3 regions of the Ectopseudomonas khazarica genome follow, and region 2 is predicted to be linked to each of the others. Evidence: predicted binding sites of a transcription regulator. Region 2 holds the regulator's gene; each other region holds the start of a gene.
The links. Region 2 encodes FliA, which starts transcription of late flagellar genes. Its sites were predicted from a motif close to CTAAAGTTTNNNNNNNNNNNGCCGNTAA; they were not measured.
Positions count from the first base shown of each region.

Region 1: a site for FliA is predicted at 1,810-1,837, ahead of JLK41_RS15120 (methyl-accepting chemotaxis protein). Genes of this name have one in related genera too.
Region 3: a site for FliA is predicted at 2,048-2,075, ahead of JLK41_RS15215 (methyl-accepting chemotaxis protein). Genes of this name have one in related genera too.

Region 1 is NZ_CP068551.1:3,165,281-3,169,432, forward strand. It holds gene JLK41_RS15115 (LysR substrate-binding domain-containing protein) at 1-80, shown strand, start outside; gene JLK41_RS15120 (methyl-accepting chemotaxis protein) at 82-1,764, opposite strand; gene JLK41_RS15125 (Na+/H+ antiporter family protein) at 1,882-3,201, opposite strand; gene JLK41_RS15130 (methyl-accepting chemotaxis protein) at 3,402-4,152, shown strand, end outside.
Region 2 is NZ_CP068551.1:3,368,261-3,372,412, forward strand. It holds gene JLK41_RS16050 (chemotaxis protein CheA) at 1-652, opposite strand, end outside; gene JLK41_RS16055 (protein phosphatase CheZ) at 665-1,453, opposite strand; gene JLK41_RS16060 (chemotaxis response regulator CheY) at 1,473-1,847, opposite strand; gene fliA (RNA polymerase sigma factor FliA) at 1,948-2,694, opposite strand; gene fleN (flagellar synthesis regulator FleN) at 2,691-3,521, opposite strand; gene flhF (flagellar biosynthesis GTPase FlhF) at 3,611-4,152, opposite strand, start outside.
Region 3 is NZ_CP068551.1:3,192,420-3,196,571, reverse strand. It holds gene JLK41_RS15230 (type I restriction-modification system subunit M) at 1-565, shown strand, start outside; gene JLK41_RS15225 (hypothetical protein) at 982-1,269, opposite strand; gene JLK41_RS15220 (GNAT family N-acetyltransferase) at 1,501-1,953, opposite strand; gene JLK41_RS15215 (methyl-accepting chemotaxis protein) at 2,322-4,152, shown strand, end outside.

The sequences.
Region 1 (4,152 bases), 200 kb from region 2:
GGCGCGGCATGTCACCGGCCGTTCGCGCCTGGATCGAACACCTGAGCGAAGCGATCAATCGCTGGAACCTACCGCTCTGATTCAGATGCGGAACTGACGCACCAGCGCGCCCAGGCGCTCACCGAGGCCCGCCAGGCTGCGAGCGGTCTGCGCGCCACGTTCGGTTTCATCCGCCACGCTGTCGACCGCCACGGCGATCTGGTGCACGCTGCGGTTGATCTCCTCGGCCACGGCCGTCTGTTCCTCGGCGGCGCTGGCGATCTGCGCGTTCATCGCGTTGATGGTGCCGATCAGCTGAGCGATGGCGTCGAGCGATTCGCCAGCCTTGTTGGCCTGCTCGCTGGTCAGTTCGCCGGCATCGCTGGAACGCCGCATCGAGGTCACCGACTCCTGGGTGCCCTGCTGCAGGCGATCGATCATGCCCTGGATTTCCTGGGTGCTCTGCTGGGTCCGGCTGGCCAGCGCACGGACCTCGTCGGCAACCACCGCGAAACCGCGCCCGGCCTCACCGGCACGTGCCGCCTCGATGGCCGCGTTGAGCGCCAGCAGGTTGGTCTGCTCGGCGATGGAGCGAATGACGTCGAGCACGCTGACGATGGACTGCACGTCCTGCTGCAGGCTGTCCAGCGACACCCCGCTGCTGCGGATGTCCTCGACCAGCGAGTGGATGCGCTGGATGCTGCCGTCGACCACCGTCTTCGCGGCCTGGCCCTCACGGTCCGTCTGCTGTGCCGCTTCGGCGGCGTTCTGCGCGCTCTTCGCCACTTCATGGGCGGCAGCCGACATCTCGTTGATCGCCGTGGCCACCTGGTCGGTCTCATGGCGCTGCTGCGACATGGCCTGTTCGGAACGCTGCGCCTGCTCGGACACCTGGCCGACCAGCTCGGTGAGCTGGCCGGTCATCTCGACGATCTGTCGGACCAGGCCATGCACCTTCTCGACGAAACGGTTGAACGAGCCCGCCAGCTGCCCCAGCTCGTCTTCGCTGGTGATCGGCAGGCGGCGCGTCAGGTCGCCCTCGCCGGCGGCGATGTCATCGAGGTTGGCCTTGATCTGTTGCAGCGGGCGCAGGAAGGCATTGCCCAGCCAGACGCCGATCACCCCGAAGACCACCAGCAGGATGGCGGCGACCACCACGATACTGGTGATGATGGTGCCGATGCGGCGCTTGATCTCGGTTTCCACTTGGGCAACCTGCGCCTCGATGCCATCCAGGTTGAGTGCGGTACCCAGGGCCATGTCCCACTTCGGCAGGTAGTAGCTGTAAGCGAGCTTGGGCACCAGCACCGACTCGTTGCCCGGCAGCGGCGAGGAGTAATTGACGAAGTAGCTGTTGTTCTTGGCGACGTTGACCAGCTCACGGTTGATGTAGACACCGTTCGGGTCGCGCCGGTCGGCCAGGCTCTTGCCGACGTCCACCGGGCTGTCGCCGCGGAACAGGCGCACGACGTTGGAGTCGTGGCCGAAGAAGTAGCCGTCGGCGCCGTACTTGATCTTGGAGAGCACGGCGATGGCCTGCTCGCGGCTGGCCATGTCACCCTGCGCAGCGCCGTCGTAGAGCCCCTTGACAGCGCCGAGGGCGATCTGGATGTAGTGTTCGAGTTCGCTGCGCTTCTCCTGCACCAGGCGCTCACGCGTCTGGGCAATCTCTTTCTCCGCCATGCTCTGCAGCACCTTGGCCGCAGTGCCGCTCAGCACCAGGGCGAAGAGGATGACCGGAACCAGCGCAAGCAGTATCACTTTGGTTTTCAATGTCAGGCGCATTGTTATTGTCCTTGAGGGAAGGCACACCAAGACGGGGGCAAGGGTATATCGGCAGCCCCGCCCAGGAGTTAAGCGACAGGATGCGCGCAGAACTTAATCCGGCGCAGGTGCAGACCCTTACAGCAGCATAGCGGCGGCCCAGCCGAACACCAGCAACGGCAGGTTGTAGTGCAGGAAGGTGGGCACCACGCTGTCCCAGATGTGATTGTGCTGGCCATCGGCGTTCAGCCCCGAGGTCGGCCCCAGGGTCGAGTCCGATGCCGGGGAGCCCGCATCCCCCAGCGCCCCCGCCGTGCCGACGATGCTGACGATGGCCAGCGGGCTGAACCCCAGCTGCACGCCCAGCGGCACGAAGATCGCGGCGATGATCGGGATGGTCGAGAACGAGGAGCCGATGCCCATGGTCACCAGCAACCCCACCAGCAGCATCAGCAGCGCGCCGACCGCCTTGTTGTGGCCGATCAGCGTCGCCGCCCCGTCCACCAGCGTCCTGACCTCGCCCGTGGTCTTCATCACTTCGGCGAACCCTGCTGCGGCAATCATGATGAAGCCGATCATGGCCATCATCTTCATGCCCTCGGTGAACAGCCCATCCGCCTCTTTCCAGCGCACCACGCCGGACACGGAGAAGATCACGAAGCCGGCCAGCGCGCCGATGATCATCGAGTCCAGCCACAGCTGCACGACGAACGCCGCCGCGATGGCCAGCCCCGCGACCAGCAGGCTCAGCGGGTTGTATTGCACGTCGACGCGCTCGGTCTGCGCGACCCGCTCCAGGTCATAGACGCGCTTGCCGCGATAGCTGAACAGTACGGCCACGAGCAGGCCGAAGAGCATGCCCAGCGCCGGTATGGCCATGGCATGACTGATGTTGATGCCACTGACGTCGACGCCGGACTTGGCGACGTTGGCCAGCAGGATCTCATTGAGGAAGATGCCGCCAAAGCCGACCGGCAGGAACATGTACGGGGTGATCAGGCCGAAGGTCAGCACGCAGGCGATCAGACGGCGATCGAGTTGCAGCTTGCTCAGCACATAGAGCAGCGGCGGCACCAGCAGCGGAATGAACGCGATATGGATCGGCAGCAGGTTCTGCGACGAGATCGCCACGGCCAGCAGCAGCCCGATCAGCACCCACTTGAGCGCACCGCCACTGCCCTCCTGCTGCTTGCCGACCAGCGCCAGGGCCCGATCCGCGAGGGCATGCGCGAGGCCGGACTTGGCGATCGCCACGGCAAAGGCGCCGAGCAAGGCATAGGACAAGGCGACGGTCGCGCCACCGCCCAGCCCCTGGTTGAAGGCATTCAGCGTGCCTTCGATTCCCAGGCCACCCAGAAGTCCCCCGGCCAGTGCCCCGACGATCAGCGCCACGACCACATGGACGCGGCAGAGACTGAGGACCAGCATGATGCCGACAGCGGCGATTACAGCGTTCATAAAACGTATACCTGCAGGTATGCCGGCCCTGGCCGGCGCAAAAAGCCGCGTACTCTGCCGTATGCGGACTATCCTGTCAAAATGGGTTGTCGTTCATAATTTCAAGCAATGCGTGCATAATTTCGGCCAGGTGAAATAGTAGTCAAGAAAACTGCTTGGGCACCGATAACCGCATTAGTCCATGTAGAAAGGAACGCACCATGCTGTTCAGTCGTCTTTCGATCCAGTGGAAGATCACCCTGCTCGCCGGCCTGTGCCTGCTCGCCATCGTCACCTTGCTGGTGGGTGCTTCGCAGTTCCAGTCCAGCCGCAGCGCCAACCTGGTACGCGAAGCCAGCTCCGGGATGCTGGAAGAAAGCGCCAAGCTGCGCCTGAAGGCCCGTGGAGAGCTGCAGGCGATCCGCATCCAGCGCTATTTCATGGACGCCTATCAGTACGGCAAGGGTTTCTCCAGGCAGATCCTGTTCCTGCGCGAACAGGCCGAAAAGCGCTTCCTCGATGCGTTCGACCTGCGCGAAGACCTCACACGTCAGGTGCGCACCAGCCTCGAAGCCAACCCGGGCCTGCTCGGGCTGTACCTGGTGTTCGAACCCAACGCGCTGGATGGCAAGGATGAGCTGTTCGCCGACCAGGCCGAACTCGGCAGCAACGAGGTCGGTCGCTTCGCGCTGTACTGGTCGCAAGCCACGGTCGGTGAACTGGAGTCCGAGGCGATGACCGAAGAGCTGCTCGGCGACACCACCCCCGGCGACAACGGCGTGGCCTACAACGCCTGGTACACCTGCCCCCGCGACACCCGCCAGGCCTGCGTCCTGGAACCCTACTACGACGACGTCGGCGGCCAGAAGACGCTGATGACCAGCATCGCCTTCCCCCTGGAGCTGAACGGCAAGATCATCGGGGTCATGGGCCTCGACATCAGCCTCGCCAGCCTGCAGCAGATCAGCCAGG
Region 2 (4,152 bases):
TGCTGGCAGGCGTCTCGACCGGGCCACTGAACTGCCCCTTGCCATGCAACTGGTCGAGCAGCGACTCGAACTCGTCGTCGGTGATGTCGTCACTGGCAGGCGCCGCCGCTTCCACGGCCGGGGCATCGCCCAGGGCGTCGAGCAGCTGTTCGAACTCGCTGTCGGTGATGTCGCCGGACGCCGCAGCAGCCGCAACCGGCTCAGGCTCGGGCTCGGGTTCCGGCGCGGCTGTCACGACCGGCGCAGGCGCCGGCTCGGCACCAGCCGGTTCAGCCAGGCGCGCCAGCGCGGCCAGCAGTTCCGGCGTGGCAGGCGTCGGCTCGCGGCGCTCGCGCACCTCGCCGAACATGCCGTTGACTGCATCAAGAGCCTCGAGCACCACGTCCATCAGCTCCGAGTCGACGCGACGCTCACCCTTGCGCAGGATGTCGAACACGTTCTCGGCTATGTGGCAGCACTCCACCAGCTCGTTGAGCTGGAGGAAGCCCGCTCCGCCCTTGACGGTATGGAAACCGCGAAAGATGGCGTTGAGCAGGTTCATGTCGTCCGGCCGGCTTTCCAGCTCGACCAACTGCTCGGACAACTGTTCGAGAATCTCGCCGGCCTCTACCAGGAAGTCCTGGAGGATCTCTTCATCGGCGCCGAAGCTCATATTGTGTGCTCCTTAGAACCCTAGGCTGGACAGCAGGTCGTCGACATCGTCCTGACTGGAGGCAACGTCATCACGCTTATCGGCATGAATCTGCGGACCTTCACCCCGCGATGGCTCTTTTATTTTTTCCTGTTCGGCACGCAACGCTTCGTGGTCATGCTGAATGCCGGCAAAACGGTCGACCTGGCTGGCCATCAGCATCAGCTTGAGCAGGTTGCCTTCCACCTCGGTCACCAGCTGGGTGACCCGCTTGATCACCTGCCCGGTGAGGTCCTGATAGTCCTGCGCCAGCAGAATGTCGTTGAGGTGATTGGACAGTTTGGCGCCGTCACGCTCGCTGCGCGCGAGGAACAGCTCGACGCGCTTGGCCAGCTCGCGGAACCCTTCGGCGCCCATCTCGCGACGCATGAAACGGCCCCATTCGGCGCTCAGGCTCTGCGCCTCATCGCTCAGGTCATTGACCAGCGGAGCGCTCTGCTCCACCAGGTCCATGGTGCGGTTGGCCGCCCTCTCGGTCTGGGTAACGACGTAGTTCAGGCGTTCGGTCGCATCGGCGATCTGCGACAGCTCCTGCGCATGCGGCATGCGCGGGTCGATCTGAAAGTTGACGATGGCGTTGTGCAACTCACGGGTCAGCTTGCCGACCTCGTGATAGAGCCCGCGATCACGGACCTTGTTGAGTTCGTTGATCAGTTGCACCGCGGCGCCGAAATTGCCTTGTTCGAGGCTATCGACCAGGTCACGGGCGTTGTTTTTCAGGGTCGACTCGAGGTCACCCATCGTGGAGTCATCATGTTCCATAGCACCCTCGCGGCCGACATCAGCCGTTGACTCGCTCGAAGATCTTCTCGATCTTTTCCTTCAGCACCTGGGCGGTGAAGGGTTTGACCACGTAGCCATTCACGCCGGCCTGAGCCGCCTCGATGATCTGGTCGCGCTTGGCTTCGGCGGTCACCATCAGCACCGGCAGGTGCTTGAGACGCTCGTCGGCGCGAACGGCGCGCAGCAAGTCGATACCGGTCATGCCGGGCATGTTCCAGTCGGTCACCAGAAAGTCGAAGCTGCCGCTCTGCAGCATCGGCAGCGCCGACGTGCCGTCATCGGCTTCTGCGGTGTTGGTGAAACCCAAGTCCCGCAAGAGGTTCTTGATGATCCGTCGCATCGTCGAGAAATCGTCAACGATGAGGATTTTCATGTTCTTGTCCAAGTCGACCTCCGTACAGTCCCAAACGTATTGCGCTTGCAACTACGTCCTTTAATCGAGAAACCGCTTCCGCCTGCGAGTACGCCGCTGTTCAGCCTGCGCGCCATTCACTCAGTCGCGAGCGCAGGCGTGCCGCGCACTGACTGTGCAGTTGGCTCACACGTGACTCGCTAACCCCCAGCACTTCACCGATTTCTTTCAAGTTCAGTTCTTCATCGTAATACAGCGCCAGCACGAGACGTTCACGCTCGGGCAAACCGGCGATGGCCTCGGCCAAAGCCGCCTGAAAGCGTTCGTCTTCGAGGTCCCGCGAAGGTTCGAGGTGGGTGTGCCCGGCGTCTTCGTGCAACCCGCCGTGCTCGCCATCCTGCAAGAGGTCGTCGAAGCTGAACAGGCGGCTGCCCAAAGTGTCGCCAAGAATGCCGTAGTAATCCTCCAGACTCAATTGGAGTTCGGCAGCAACCTCGTGATCTTTAGCGTCGCGCCCGGTTCGGGCTTCGACTGCACGAATCGCATCGCTGACCATACGGCTGTTACGGTGCACGGAACGCGGCGCCCAATCGCCCTTGCGTACCTCGTCGAGCATGGCACCGCGAATGCGGATGCCGGCGAAGGTTTCGAAACTGGCACCCTTGCTGGAGTCGTATTTGCGCGAGGCCTCGAGCAGCCCGATCATCCCCGCCTGGATCAGATCATCGACCTGCACGCTGGCTGGCAGGCGTGCCAGCAGGTGGTAGGCGATGCGCTTGACCAGGGAGGCATAGCGCTCGATCAACTGGTGCTGGGAGTCCTGCGCCTGCGCCTTGTTGTACATACGAAGTCCAGAAGCTGCTGTCATACGGCACTGTCAGCCGTCGGTTGCTGCACCAGACGCTCGACGAAGAACTCCAGATGGCCGCGGGGGTTGGCCGGCAACGGCCAGGTGTCGACCTTCTGAGCAATCGCCTTGAACGCCAGGGCGCACTTGGATCGTGGGAACGCCTCATAGACGGCACGCTGCTTCTGCACGGCCTTGCGCACGCACTCGTCGTAGGGCACGGCGCCGACATACTGCAGGGCGACATCAAGAAAACGATCCGTCACCTTGGTCAGCTTAGCAAAGAGATTGCGCCCTTCCTGCGGACTGTGAGCCATGTTGGCCAGGACGCGGAAACGGCTGATGCCATGGTCACGGTTGAGCAGCTTGATCAGGGCGTAGGCATCGGTGATGGAGGTCGGTTCGTCGCACACCACCACGAGGATTTCCTGCGCCGCCCGGACGAAGCTGACCACCGCGTCGCCGATACCGGCGGCGGTGTCGATCACCAGGACATCGAGGTTTTCGCTGATGTCGCTGAATGCCTGGATCAGCCCGGCATGCTGCATCGGCGTGAGGCTGACCATGCTCTGCGTGCCCGACGCGGCCGGCACGATGCGAATGCCGCCCGGCCCCTGCAGCAGCACGTCACGCAGATCGCACTCGCCGGCGATCACATCGGCCAGGGTGCGCTTGGGTGTGAGCCCCAGCAGCACGTCGACGTTGGCCAGCCCCAGGTCGGCGTCCATCAGCATCACCCGCCGACCGAGGTCGGCCAGGGCCATGGACAGATTCACCGACACATTGGTCTTGCCGACGCCACCCTTGCCGCCGGTCACCGCAATCACCTGTACGGGATGCATACCCATGTTCTTTCTACACCTTGTCTAACTTCGACTTGACCATCAGGCCGTTCACTCCCGCGCTCATGCGCGAGAGGGTGCAACATCGTCGCCGTTCAGCCGGCGCGCTGCGCGGGCTGGTGATAGAGCCCGGCGAACAACTGCGCCATGGCGTCCTCACTCGGCTCCTCCGCAGACTGCAGGCCCACTGCGCGGCTGACCAGCTGGTGGCTGCGCGGCACCTGCAGGTCATCCGGAATGCGCGGCCCGTCTGTCACATAGGCTACCGGCAGATGCTGGCCTATAGCCAGACCCAATACCTCGCCCAGGCTCGCAGCCTCGTCCAGCTTGGTCAGTATGCAACCAGAAAGTCCGCAGCGCTTGTAACTATGGTAGGCCGCCTTGAGCACTTGGTTCTGACTCGTTGCCGCCAAAACCAGATAATTCTTCGACTTGATGCGTGGCGACGCCAGGCTCTCCAGCTGCAGGCGCAGTGCCGGATCGTTACCCGGCAGGCCTGCGGTGTCGACCAGCACCACGCGTTTCTTGGCCAGCGGCGTCAGAGCCTGCAGCAGAGACTGACCGGGATCGACCTGGGTCACCGATACGCCAAGGATACGCCCAAGCGTCTTCAGTTGCTCCTGTGCGCCAATACGAT
Region 3 (4,152 bases), 180 kb from region 2:
ATCGGCGGCGGACTTTGCCTTTCTGTTGCACGGCTTTCACTTTTTGAAAGACGAAGGCGTGATGGCCATTATCCTGCCCCATGGTGTGCTGTTCCGGGGCGGCGCCGAGGAGCGCATCCGCACCAAACTGCTCAAGGACGGCCATATCGATACCGTGATCGGCCTGCCCTCCAACCTGTTTTATTCCACGGGCATCCCGGTGTGCATTCTGGTGCTGAAAAAGTGCAAACAGCCGGATGATGTACTTTTCATCAGCGCGGCGGAACACTTCAACAAAGGTAAACGCCAGAACCAACTGACCGAAGAGCACATAGCCAAGATCATCAAGACCTACCAGTACCGCCAGGAAGAACCGCGCTATGCACGCCGGGTGGAAATGGAGGAGATCGAGAAGAATGGCTACAACCTGAATATTTCCCGCTACATCAGCACGGCCAGCGTTGAGAAGGAGATCGACTTAAATGTGGTCAATGCCGAGCTGGTCGAACTGGAAGACAGCATTCGCAAGGCGCGAGATAAACATAATGCCTTCCTAAAAGAGCTGGGCCTGCCGCCTCTAGTCTGAGTTCCGCGCTGTAGATTCGCAAAAAGGCTGCGCCCATAGGCTAGGGACTTTTGCGGGAAATCGTTGAAATCCGTTGGGTAACGTAGAGCATTATCTGCAGCGAGCGCTCAAAATTATCCCATTAAAATCAATGTTTTATGAGATCGACCTCCGGCATGGGGTGCAAAGGGTAGAGTGTTCGAATCATTCCGTCCCGACCAAGCGACTCCAATGGGAGCAGCCAGTTGAGCAATCACTGGCTGTTTTCGTTTTTGAGCTACGAGCATTCCTGGCGATTGAGGTGATATCCAGATCGACGCCGCTTCAGGTCAGGCTTGCGTACTAGGAAAATGAGTCAGCGAGCGTCTGGCTGGCAGCAGACACTGAAGGACGCAGGATCAAAAACCTCGCCAGCAAGCGAGGCTATGACGGGGCCCTCAATCAACCGCTTCCTTGCGTGCCGGCGATAGCGAAAAGTCCAGGGCTTCGGCGAGCAATTCCTGGTCGCGCTCGCCGGTGAGTTGACCGACCAGCTCCCACTGCTGGTCCAGTTCCTCGTTGATGGCTTGCATGCGTTCGATCATGCGTTTGGCAGACTTCTGCACAGTGGCGTCCTGGCTCTGCAGCTGATCGAAGGCCATGGCCGTCAGGTAGGCCGTCATGTGGGTCATGCTGCGAGCCATCAGGCCCAGTAGCTGCAGTAGCTGCTCTTCCTTGGCAGACATTGCGTGCTCCTATCGAGTCCAGGCTCCAGCTTAGCTGAATGGCCCGAAGTTCAGTGACGCATGTGTGTAAGCCTATTTCCATAGTTGAGGTACTACGTTGGCCCCAGTCTATTCGGACTTGTCTGGCGGGGCCGAGGTGTCCGAATAGCCCAGCGCTGATCGGGTCGAATCGACTCGCCGTGGATAGGGGCGTGCAGCTCTGCTTGCCGGCGATAGCGGCTCAGACCCGGCCTAGATGGAGGTCAGCCTCTTTTCCATGGGCTGGAAAATCAGTCCGGCGAACTCGCCAACTTCGCCGGTCAGGATGAATCCATAACGCTCGTAAGCTTTCACCGAAGACAGTGCTGCTCTTACCGTCAGCACGTCGCCTCTGGCATGTTCCATTGCCGCGTCGATCAGGCGCTGGCCGATGCCTTTGCGCTGGCAATGCGGCGCCACAAACAGCATCGCCACATGGCGTCCTTCCTTGAGTTCGATCAGCCCCGTCAGCGCGCCATCCTCCAGGCAGCCGAGCATGAGGTTGTCACCGGCCATGCGCTCGGCGAATGCCGATGCGTCTGCCAGCTTGCTGAAGGTCTCCACGCCCTGGGGCGGCAGCGAGGGCGCGACCGCCGGCATGAATGCGTCCATGCACAGGGTGCTGGCGCTGGGGAGGTCGTCGCGGGTCAGTTCACGGATCTGCATCCTGTTCATCCTTGTCCGGGCGGGTCTGGTTTCAAACACGGGGGCGCTGCTGGCGGGAAGCGGGGCTTGCTGTTCCCGGCGCCTTGCGATTGCGCTCAAGTCGACGTCTTGCCCGCCGACTAAACGGTGTAACGCCGTGCCTGTTCATCTATAACTCAGGGTAGGCATCTGGCGCGGGTATCCTGGCCAGGGCGCTTGTACGCAGATGGCACAGGCGATGGAGTATCGCAGCAACTGATCCTGCTGGTGGAACTAGGAGCGTTCGTAAGCAGTTCTGGTAGCCCCTTGTAGTGTCCCTCCCAAGTAGGAGTAATCGCATGGCTTTGGTCCCCGTTAGACTGTCCCAGCGCTTGACCCTGGGTTGCATCGTGCTTCTGATTCTCACCGCGCTGGCGGTGTTCTCGGTGATGGCCTTGCGTGGGCAACCCCGTGTGGTGGCGGCCAGTGGTGAGCTGATCGAGCAAACCGGTAGCGCCATCGTGCGTCAGTTGGCGCTGCAGCTGGCGCGTATCGAGGGGGTGACGGCCAGCCTCGCGCATCTGGCCGAGGTGCTGCCGCGTGAGGAGGCGCTGTATCGCGATAGCCTGCCCAATCTGATCGACAATCAGGGGGACCGGGCGATCGCCGGTGGTGGCGTCTGGCCCGAGCCAAATGCCTTCAGTGACGGCGTCGAGCGCCGCAGTTTCTTCTGGGCGCGTGGGGCCGATGGTCGCCTGAGCTACTCGGACGATTACAACGCGGCGGACGGGCCTGGCTATCACAACGATGCCTGGTACACCGGCGCCCGTAGCAGCAAGCTCGGCCAGTGCCTCTGGTCGGAGGCCTATCAGGATGCGGTGACGGGGGTGCCGATGGTCACCTGTAGCGTGCCATACCAGCTGAGTGGCCGCTTTGCCGGCGTCGCCACGCTGGATCTGTTGCTGGATGATCTGGCGCGCTTTCTGACCGAGCAGGGCAAAGTCACCGATGGCTATGCCTTCGCGCTCGATCAGGCCGGCAACGTGCTGCATTTTCCGGGCATGACCGGCGGCAAGGGTGGCGCGATGGTCAAGTTCGCCGACCTGGCGCAGCAGCAAGGCTGGCTCAAACCGATTCAGGATGCGTTGAGCGGCAGCAGCGGCGGGGGCATCCGCAACATTGATCTCGAGCAGGATGAACAGCTCAACCAGGCCAGTCGCGTCAGTCTGTTCGTGATGCCGGATACCGGCTGGCTCATCGGCCTGGCGACGCCGCAGGAGCGGGTCACGGGCCTGGCCCATGCGCTGACCTGGGAAATTCTGCTGTTTCTGCTGCCCTTGCTGGCGGTGCTGCTGGCACTGGCCTGGCTGGCAGGGCGCAAGTTGATCGGCCAGCTGGAGGAAACCACTGCGCAGATCGATTCGCTGGGGCGCGGCTCTGCCAGCCGTGATGTCGAGTTGAGCGTGGAGCGCGAAGACGAAATCGGCGCACTGCGCCATGCCGTCAACCGCTACGCCGGGCAGTTGCGTACCATGCTCCAGCGCATTGCCGAGGAAGCCGATCACCTGCAGGCCGAGGCCGCGCAGCTGGGCGGTCTGAGCAGCACCCTGGCGGGGCGTGCCGAACAGCAGCGGCAGGAGAACACGCAATTGGCTGCCGCGATCACCGAGATGTCGTCGAGTGCGCAGGAGGTGGCGCAGAACACCAATGACTGCGCCGACACCGCGCAGAGTTCGCTGGTCATCGTGCAGCAGGGGCAGCAGAAGGTTGCGTCCAACAGTGCGGCGATCAAGGCGCTGTCCACGGAAATGGCGGGTGCAGCCTCGGTGATCAGCCAGCTGGAGAAAGACAGCCAGCAGGTAGGGGCGGTGCTGGATGTGATCAAGGCCATCTCCGAGCAGACCAATCTGCTGGCCCTGAACGCGGCCATCGAGGCTGCGCGTGCCGGCGAGCAAGGCCGTGGATTCGCGGTGGTGGCCGATGAGGTGCGCACCCTGGCGGGCAAGACCCAGTCCTCGGCCAATGAAATCGGCACCATGATCAGTGCGCTGCAGCAGGCGTCACGCCAGGCGGTGCAGGCGATGCAGGCGGGGGAGGCGCGCACGGAGCATGCGGTGGTCGAGGCCGAAGGTGCTGCCTCGGCGCTCTCCAGTTCGGTACAGAGCTTCGACGATATCTCCCAGCGCGCCCAGCAGATCGCCGTGGCGGCGCAGCAGCAGAGCCACGTCACTCAGGAGATCA